Regions from separate parts of the Pseudomonas sp. NPDC089554 genome, predicted to be linked through region 2. Evidence: predicted binding sites of a transcription regulator. Region 2 holds the regulator's gene; each other region holds the start of a gene.
The links. The regulator sigma-54, encoded in region 2, starts transcription at its own class of promoters, with help from an activator protein. The targets are predictions, from matches to a motif close to ANTGGCATNNANNTTGCTNT.

Region 1 (3,276 bases), on a different contig from region 2:
TTCTGCGGCTTCGGTCGCAAGCTCGACCAGCGCCTGGCCGAGCTTGGCGGGCGGCGTTTGTTGCAGCGGGTCGACTGCGAGCCGGATTTCGACCAGCCCTTCGCCAATTGGCTGCAAGCGCTGTTGCCAGCGCTGGGCTCGAGCATCAGCGAAGTGCTCGAGCCTGAGCCGCAAACCGCGTTCGCCAAGCAGCGCCCGTGCCTTGCGCCACTGCTGGAAAACCGTGTGCTCAATGGCCCAGGTGCCAGCAAGGAAACCCGCCAAGTGGTGTTCGACCTCAGCGGTAGCGGCCTGACCTACCAGCCGGGCGATGCCCTTGGCGTATGGCCGCGCAATTGCCCGGCGCTGGTGCGCGAGCTGCTCGAGCTGATGGGCTTCGATGGCCAGGTAGTGGTCGAGCCACCCAACCTGCCGCCCATGCCCTTGGCCAATGCGCTGGAGCGGCACCTGGAAATCGCCAAGGTGACGCCTGCGCAACTGGAGGCGTTCAGCCAGGACGCCGATGCCGAAGGTTTGCGCCACCTGCTGCAACCCGAGCAACACGCTGAACTGAAGGACTGGCTATGGGGCAAGCAACTGCCCGATGTACTGCGCGCCTTCCCCCAGCGCTTGTTGCTGGCCGATTGGTTGGCACTGCTCAAGCCCTTGCAGCCGCGCTTGTATTCCATCAGCTCAAGCCCAGCGGCTCACCCGGAGCAAGTGCACCTGACCGTTTCCACGGTGCGCTACGGCCAGCGCAAAGGCGTGTGCTCGAGCTTTTTGGCCGACCGCTGCGATGCGTTGGAGGTGGCGATTTTTCCGCAGGTTTCGCGGCACTTCCGCCTGCCCGAGAACGACGCCACGCCAATCATCATGGTCGGCCCCGGCACCGGTATTGCGCCGTTTCGCGCGTTCCTCGAGGAACGTGAAGCGCGTGGTGCGGCAGGCAGAAACTGGCTGTTCTTTGGCGAACAGCACGAGGCTTGCGATTTCTATTACCGCGAACAGCTGCTGGCCTGGCAAGCCAGCGGGCACCTGCGCCTGAGCACGGCGTTTTCCCGTGACCAGGCCGAGAAAGTGTACGTGCAGCAGCGCATGCTGGAGCAGGGCGCCGAGCTGTGGCGCTGGTTGCAGGACGGCGCGTATTTCTACATCTGCGGCGATGCCCAGCGCATGGCCAAGGATGTGGACGCAGCGTTGCGCCAGGTGGTGGCCCAGCATGGGCTGATGAACGAGGCGGCGGCTACGGCCTATGTGGAGGGGCTGAACCGCGACAAGCGCTACCGGCGCGATGTGTATTGAATGCACCGGGATTGGGCGGGTTGCACTGGGGTGATGCAGTGAGGCTGCTGGCCCTTTCGCGGGCAAGCCCGCTCCTACAGGGGCGGCGGCGCTGCATAGCCCTGTAGGAGCGGGCTTGCCCGCGAAGATGCCACCACGGTCAGCCGAATTGGCACACTCCCTGCTTCACCCGTTCTACAACATGCCCCGCCGATCAACGGCGATCAGCAGGGGCCTCACACTGATGAGTACAGGCAAAGGCGCCTGGAGCTTTGGCTCCAGGCGTTTTTTTTTGTCTTTGCCGCGGGCAACCCCGCGAACCGTGATCGAGGATCGGCTATGAAGGCAACAGCGAACGGCGGGCAACTTGAGCGACTGGTCATCGTCGGCAACGGCATGGTCGGCCACCACCTGGTCGCGCAACTGGTCGAGCGCGGCGCCCTGGCGCATTTCGAAGTGCGGGTGTTCGGCGAGGAGCGCCAGCGCGCCTACGATCGCGTGCACTTGTCCGAGTACTTCGGCGGCAGCGATGCCGAGGCGCTGGCGCTGTGCGAGGCCGACTTCTACGGCCAGCATGGCGTGCACCTGCACCTGGGTGAAGCGGTGCTGGAGATCGACCGCGAGCACAGCGAAATCGTTACCGCCGAAGGCCGCTATGGCTACGACCGCCTGGTGCTGGCCACCGGCTCCTATCCCTTTGTTCCTCCGATCGAAGGTTCCAGCGGCACGGCACGCCTGGTCTATCGCACCCTCGACGACCTCGATGCGATCCGCGCAGCGGCCAGCGGTGCGCGCCGGGGTGTGGTGGTCGGCGGCGGCCTGTTGGGGCTGGAGGCGGCCAACGCGCTCAAGTCCCTGGGCCTTGAGGCCCACGTGGTGGAGTTCGCCCCGCGCCTGATGCCGGTGCAACTGGATGCCGAAGGCGGCGCGGCACTGCGTGCGCAGATCGAGGCGCTGGGCGTGGGGGTGCACCTGTCCCACGCCACCCAGTCGATCAGTGCCGGCGAAAGCTACCGCTACCGCATGAACTTCGACGGCGGCGAGCACCTGGAAACCGACCTGGTGGTGTTCTCCGCCGGCATCCGCCCGCAGGACGCCCTGGGCCGCGCCAGTGGCCTGGACATCGCCGCACGCGGCGGCGTGGTGATCGATGGCGACTGCCGCTCCAGTGACCCACGCATCTTCGCCATCGGAGAATGCGCTTCGTGGAATGGCAGCGTGTTCGGCCTGGTGGCGCCGGGCTACAGCATGGCGCGCAACCTCGCCGCGCTGCTGCTCGATGCGCCGAGCGAGGCCTTCACCGGGGCCGACATGTCCACCAAGCTCAAGCTGCTGGGCGTTGACGTCGGCTCCATCGGCGATGCCCACGGCGCCACGCCGGGGGCGCGCAGCTACCGCTTCATCGATGAGGCCAACGCCAGCTACCGGCGCCTGGTGGTGGACGCCAGCGGCAAGCACGTACTGGGTGCGGTGCTGGTGGGCGACAACAGCTACTACGACACCCTGCTGCAATACGCGCAGAACGGCATCGCACTGCCCGCCGACCCGGCGGCGTTGATCCTGCCGCAAAGCGGCGGTGCCCCGGCCCTGGGCGCCGATGCGTTGCCCGACAGTGCGACCATCTGCTCATGCCACAACGTCAGCAAGGGCGCGGTCTGCGCGGCCATCGACAGCGGCTGTGGCGACCTCGCTGCAGTCAAGGGTTGCACCAAGGCGGCCACTGGCTGCGGCGGCTGCGCAGCCTTGCTCAAGCAGGTGTTCGAACATGAACTCACCGCCCGCGGCGTGACCGTCGACAAGAGCCTGTGCGAGCACTTCGCCTACACCCGCCAGGAGCTGTACGCCATGGTGCGGGTAGGGGGCATCCGCACCTTCGCCGAACTGCTCGAACGCCACGGCAAAGGCCACCTTGGCTGTGACATCTGCAAGCCAGCAGTGGGCAATATCCTCGCATCGTGCTGGAACCAGCCGATCATGGACCCGTCCCTGGTGCCGCTGCAGGACACCAACGACACC
Region 2 (3,276 bases):
CATCCAGTACCAGGCGCAGAAAGAAATGGTGATCCTCACCGACCGCGCCAAGGTCGAGAACGAAGGCAACACCACCGAAGGCGAGAAAATCGTCTACAACACCAAGACCCAGGTGGCGACCGCAGGTCGTGGTGGCAACGTGACCGCACCGCGTCAGCGTATCGACATGGTGATCCAGCCGAAGAAGAAGGCCGAGTAAATGGCAACCCTCAAAGCGCAACACCTGGCCAAGAGCTACAAGGGCCGCCAGGTCGTCCGCGACGTCAGCCTGTCAATCGACAGCGGCCAGATCGTCGGCCTGCTCGGCCCCAACGGGGCCGGCAAGACCACCTGTTTCTACATGATCGTCGGCCTGGTCCAGGCCGACCAGGGCCGCGTACTGATCGACAGCGACGACGTCAGCCACAAGCCCATGCACGGCCGCGCGCGCGCCGGTATCGGCTACCTGCCCCAGGAAGCGTCGATCTTCCGCAAGCTGTCGGTGGCCGACAACATCATGGCGATCCTTGAAACCCGCAAGGAACTGGATCGCGAGGGCCGGCGCCAGGAGCTGGAAAGCCTGCTGCAGGAATTCCACATCAGCCACATCCGCGACAACCTCGGCATGAGCCTGTCCGGCGGCGAACGGCGCCGCGTGGAAATCGCCCGCGCCCTGGCCACCGCACCGAAGTTCATCCTGCTGGACGAACCCTTCGCCGGTGTCGACCCAATCTCCGTGGGCGACATCAAGCAGATCATCCACCACCTCAAGGCCAAAGGCATCGGTGTGCTCATCACCGACCACAACGTGCGCGAGACCCTGGACATCTGCGAAACCGCCTACATTGTCAACGATGGCCAACTGATCGCCGAAGGCGATTCCGAGTCCATCCTGGCCAACCAGTTGGTCAAGGAGGTTTACCTGGGCCACGAGTTCCGACTCTGACCCAGGCCAACCTGGAGCACTGCATCAAGCTGGCAAAGCCTCGCGCAAGAGGCTTAATTGTTACAGGGTCTAGGCAAGCGCCGCAATTTCAGGCATATAACTTGCTTAAATTCGGCGCCTTAGCGCCCTGTAGTAGATGGCACATGCGTGCCGGCGAACAAGGTATTAAGTTCCAGCCATGAAACCATCGCTCGTCCTAAAAATGGGCCAGCAACTGACGATGACCCCGCAGTTGCAACAGGCCATCCGTCTGCTCCAGCTCTCTACCCTGGACCTCCAGCAGGAAATCCAGGAAGCGCTGGAGTCGAACCCGATGCTCGAACGTCAGGAAGACGGCGACGATTTCGACAACAGCGACCCGATGGCCGAGAACGGCGACAGCAAGCCGGTTGCCGAAACCCAGGAGAGCAGCTTCCAGGAAACCAGTAGCAGCAACACGGAAACCCTGGAGGAAGGCGAATGGAACGAGCGCATTCCCAACGAACTCCCCGTCGACACCGCCTGGGAAGACATCTACCAGACCAGCGCCAGCAGCCTGCCCAGTAACGATGACGACGAGTGGGATTTCACCACCCGCACGTCCGCCGGGGAAAGCCTGCAAAGCCACCTGCTGTGGCAGCTGAACCTGGCACCGATGTCCGATACCGATCGCCTGATCGCCGTTACCCTGATCGACAGTATCAACAACCAGGGCTACCTGGACGACACCCTCGAAGAGATCTGCGAAGGCTTCGACCCGGAGCTGGATATCGAACTCGACGAAGTCGAAGCAGTACTGCACCGTATCCAGCAGTTCGAGCCAGCAGGTGTCGGCGCGCGCAACCTGGGCGAGTGCCTGCTCCTGCAACTGCGCCAGCTGCCCAGGAGCACCCCGTGGATGGCCGACGCCCAGCGCCTGGTCACCGACTTCATCGACCTGCTCGGCAGCCGCGACTACAGCCAGCTGATGCGGCGCATGAAGCTCAAGGAAGACGAGCTGCGCCAGGTCATCGAACTGGTGCAGAGCCTGAACCCGCGCCCAGGTTCGCAGATCGAGTCCAGCGAGCCGGAGTACGTCGTCCCCGACGTCATCGTGCGCAAGGACAGCGACCGCTGGCTGGTTGAGCTCAACCAGGAGGCAGTCCCACGCCTGCGCGTGAACCCGCAGTACGCCGGGTTCGTGCGCCGTGCCGACACCAGCGCCGACAACACCTTCATGCGCAACCAGTTGCAGGAAGCGCGCTGGTTCATCAAGAGCCTGCAAAGCCGCAACGAGACGCTGATGAAGGTCGCGACCCAGATCGTCGAGCACCAGCGCGGCTTCCTCGACCATGGCGACGAGGCCATGAAGCCTCTCGTGCTGCATGACATCGCCGAGGCAGTGGGCATGCACGAGTCGACCATTTCCCGGGTCACCACGCAGAAGTACATGCACACGCCGCGTGGCATCTACGAGCTGAAATACTTTTTCTCCAGCCACGTCAGCACCGCCGAAGGCGGCGAATGCTCGTCCACGGCCATTCGCGCGATCATCAAGAAACTGGTTGCCGCGGAAAATGCGAAAAAGCCATTGAGTGACAGCAAGATCGCTGGTTTACTGGAAGCACAAGGCATTCAGGTCGCCCGTCGCACCGTCGCCAAGTACCGCGAGTCCCTCGGCATCGCACCGTCGAGTGAACGCAAGCGATTGATGTAGCCCCTGGATGTGCCACAGCGTTTCAGTGGCAGGCGCAATACCTGCCTCTTTATGCACGGGCAACAAAGGAGAAGCTGTATGCAAGTCAACATCAGTGGACACCATGTAGAAGTCACCCAGCCGCTGCGTGAGTACGTTCTTGAAAAACTCGCTCGCGTGGAAGGCCACTTCGACAAGATCACCAACGTGCAGGTCATCCTGACGGTCGAGAAGTTGCAACAGAAGGTCGAAGCGACCTTGCAAATTCCCGGCGGCGAAGTGGTTGCGAACGCCGAAGATAAAGACATGTATGCAGCGATCGACGCCTTGGCCGACAAGCTCGACCGCCAACTGAAAAAACACAAGGAAAAACAGCAGAGCCTGTTGCAAGGTGCAGCAGCCCGCTGATACCCCTCATCCATGATCCGACTTGAAACCATCCTGACCCCCGGCCGTTCCCTGGTGAACGTTCCGGGGGTCACTAGTAAGAAAAAGGCTTTGGAAATCGTTGCCAAGGCGATCATCAAGGAAGTCCCCGAGCTCGACGAGCAGGACGTCTTCGAGAAATTGATCGCGCGCGAGAAACTCGGTTCTACCGGTTTCGGCAACGGCATTGCCATCCCCCATTGCCGGCTCGAAGGCTGCAATTCGCCAGTCAGCGCCTTGCTGCACCTGGATGCCGCCATCGACTACGATG
Region 3 (3,276 bases), on a different contig from region 2:
GGTGCCGATTTCGTAGGCGGTGTCGATGATGTCCTGCTTGTGGCTGGCCAACAGTGGGCGCAGCACCAGCTTGTCGGTGGCCGAGTCGATGATCGACAGGTTCGGCAGGGTCTGGCTGGACACCTGTGAAATCGCCTCGCCGGTCACCAGCGCGTCGATCTGCAGGCGCTCGGCCATGTGCGCGGCGCCGCGCAGCATCATGCGCTTGAGGGTCACGCCCATGTAGCTGTTGTCGACCTTGTTCAGAATTTCGCCGACCACTTCTTCGAACGGCACGCTGATGAACAGCACGCGCTGGCTGCTGCCGTATTTCTTCCACAGGTAGTGGGCCACTTCCATCACGCCCAGCTCGTGGGCACGACCGCCGAGGTTGAAGAAGCAGAAGTGGGTCATCAGGCCGCGGCGCATCATCTGGTAGGCCGCCACGGTGGAGTCGAAGCCACCGGACATCAGCACCAGGGTCTGTTCGAGGGCGCCCAGCGGGTAGCCGCCGATGCCATTGTGCTGGTTGTGGATGACGTACAGGCGCTGGTCGCGGATTTCGATGCGCACCAGCACTTCGGGGTTCTTCAGCGTGATGCCGGCTGCGCCGCATTGCTGGCGCAGCTGGCTGCCGACGTAGCGGTCGACGTCCATCGAGGTGAAGTCGTGGTGACCACCGCGCTTGCAGCGCACGGCGAAGTGCTTGCCGGCCAGCAGGTGGCCGAAGTGCTGTTTGCACTTGGCGACGATGTCGTCGAAGTCGCCGAGGGGGTACTCCTCGACTTGCAGGAAATGGGTAATGCCGGGCGTGCAGCTAAGACGCTCGATCATTTCGCGCTGGACCTTCTCGTCCTCGACGCGGGTGACCACTTCGAGATTGTCCCAGACACCGTCGACCGCGAGCTCAGGATCGAGGTCCTTGAGCACGACGCGGATGTTCTTGCCGAGCTGGCGGATGAAGCGCTTGCGCACCGGCCGGCTCTTGATGGTGATTTCTGGGAAGACTTTGACGATGAGTTTCATGGGTTTAACAGCGCGCCCAGGGCCTACCGAAAATGAGGGGCGCGAATTATAGCGGAAATTGCTCAAGGTTTGAGCAACTTTTGTACAGAAGGTTTGTAGCGCGGTATCGGGGCATCTATATCCGGCCAATTCGTCGGCAAACCTGTCGATAAGCCCCCAGAAAGAGCACAGCCCAACCATCTGGCACCATAATGGATCACTTCGATCGAATCTCGCCCATTATTGGTGCGTTTTTCGTCGGCACTCGTAGCCTAAATGCCTGTAGACGCCCCTTTTTATCCCGCACTCGCCATTTTCGGGCACTGGCATGCAATTTGCTCCCTTGTGAGGCAGGTAAGCTTGGCCGACTATCCGCGCCCGGCAACACCCTTTTTCCAGGGCAGCGGCCCACCGCGCTCTAGACCATCCGGAGGACAACATGTCGAAGTCGGTTCAACTCATCAAAGATCATGACGTCAAGTGGATTGATCTGCGTTTCACGGACACCAAAGGCAAGCAGCAACACGTCACCATGCCAGCTCGCGACGCCCTGGATGAAGACTTCTTCGAACAAGGCAAGATGTTCGACGGTTCGTCCATCGAAGGCTGGAAAGGCATCGAAGCCTCCGACATGATCCTGAAGCCGGATGACAGCACTGCCGTCCTGGACCCGTTCACCGAAGAGCCGACCCTGATCCTGGTCTGCGACATCATCGAGCCGTCCACCATGGACGGCTACGACCGCGACCCACGCGCCATCGCCCGTCGCGCCGAAGCTTATGTGAAAAGTTTCTTCAAAGACGAAAGCGCCACCGTCCTGGTCGGTCCAGAGCCTGAGTTCTTCATCTTCGACCAGGTCAAGTTCAAGTCCGACATCTCCGGCTCGATGTTCAAGATCTACTCCGAGCAAGGCTCCTGGATGACCGACCAGGACGTCGAAGGCGGCAACAAAGGCCACCGTCCAGCCGTCAAGGGTGGCTACTTCCCAGTTCCACCGGTTGACCACGACCACGAAATCCGTACCGCCATGTGCAACGCCATGGAAGAAATGGGCCTGGTCGTCGAAGTTCACCACCACGAAGTGGCAACTGCCGGCCAGAACGAAATCGGTGTGAAGTTCAACACCCTGGTCGCCAAGGCTGACGAAGTACAGACCCTGAAGTACTGCGTACACAACGTTGCCGACGCCTACGGCAAGACCGCTACCTTCATGCCGAAGCCACTGTACGGCGACAACGGTTCGGGCATGCACGTCCACATGTCGATCGGCGTCACTGAAAACAAGAGCTACAAGAACCTGTTCGCTGGCGACAGCTATGCCGGCCTGTCCGACACCGCCCTGTACTTCATCGGCGGTATCATCAAGCACGGTAAGGCCCTGAACGGCTTCACCAACCCGGCCACCAACTCCTACAAGCGTCTGGTGCCTGGCTTCGAAGCGCCGGTCATGCTGGCCTACTCGGCCCGTAACCGTTCGGCCTCGATCCGTATTCCTTACGTTTCCAGCCCGAAAGCCCGCCGTATCGAAGCGCGCTTCCCGGACCCAGCTGCCAACCCATACCTGTGCTTCGCTGCACTGCTGATGGCTGGCCTGGACGGCATCAAGAACAAGATCCACCCAGGCGATGCTGCCGACAAGAACCTGTACGACCTGCCGCCTGAAGAGGCCAAGGAAATCCCACAGGTTTGCGGTAGCCTGAAAGAAGCCCTGGAAGAGCTGGACAAAGGCCGTAAGTTCCTGACCGAGGGTCGCGTGTTCTCCGACGACTTCATCGATGCCTACATCGAGCTGAAGTCGGAAGAAGAGATCAAGGTTCGCACCTTCGTTCACCCGCTGGAATACGACCTGTACTACAGCGTCTGATCGCTTCTCTGATCCAGCGTCTAGGAAAAGGCCTCCCTCGGGAGGCCTTTTTTCGTTCATGCAGATCAGACTTTATCCATTCTGGTTCAACAAGCGACGGGGGCATTCTGCGGCGCCTTTAATAAAAAAAGATGCTGCCTATGCCTATGCCTATTGCCGTCATACCCCTGCTGGCCTCCCTGCTGTTGCTGGGCGCTTGCACACATAAGGAAACACCCCAGGTGCGCAGCGACCTGCTGCTCAGTACCAGCACCAGTTGGGATGGAACCCTGTACCCAGCCTACCCCCCCAGGCGCACCGCAACTGACCCTGCAGAATATTCACGTACCGGCTGAAACCACGCTGCCGTGGCATTGCCACGCAGCCCCCAGCGCGGCCTATGTGGTCGCCGGAACGCTGGAAGTGGAAACACCGAGCGGCAAGCGCAT

Region 1: a site for sigma-54 is predicted at 1,429-1,448, ahead of nirB (nitrite reductase large subunit NirB). Genes of this name have one in related genera too.
Region 3: a site for sigma-54 is predicted at 1,307-1,326, ahead of glnA (type I glutamate--ammonia ligase). Genes of this name have one in related genera too.

The regions. Positions count from the first base shown of each region.
Region 1 covers NZ_JBNNVR010000025.1:53,212-56,487, forward strand. The annotation lists gene ACQKPE_RS10485 (molybdopterin-dependent oxidoreductase) at 1-1,281, shown strand, start outside; gene nirB (nitrite reductase large subunit NirB) at 1,600-3,276, shown strand, end outside.
Region 2 covers NZ_JBNNVR010000070.1:6,730-10,005, forward strand. The annotation lists gene lptA (lipopolysaccharide transport periplasmic protein LptA) at 1-199, shown strand, start outside; gene lptB (LPS export ABC transporter ATP-binding protein) at 200-925, shown strand; gene ACQKPE_RS19015 (RNA polymerase factor sigma-54) at 1,104-2,600, shown strand; gene hpf (ribosome hibernation-promoting factor, HPF/YfiA family) at 2,679-2,987, shown strand; gene ptsN (PTS IIA-like nitrogen regulatory protein PtsN) at 3,000-3,276, shown strand, end outside.
Region 3 covers NZ_JBNNVR010000142.1:3,609-6,884, reverse strand. The annotation lists gene thiI (tRNA uracil 4-sulfurtransferase ThiI) at 1-1,005, opposite strand, end outside; gene glnA (type I glutamate--ammonia ligase) at 1,424-2,848, shown strand; gene ACQKPE_RS25155 (cupin domain-containing protein) at 3,110-3,276, shown strand, end outside.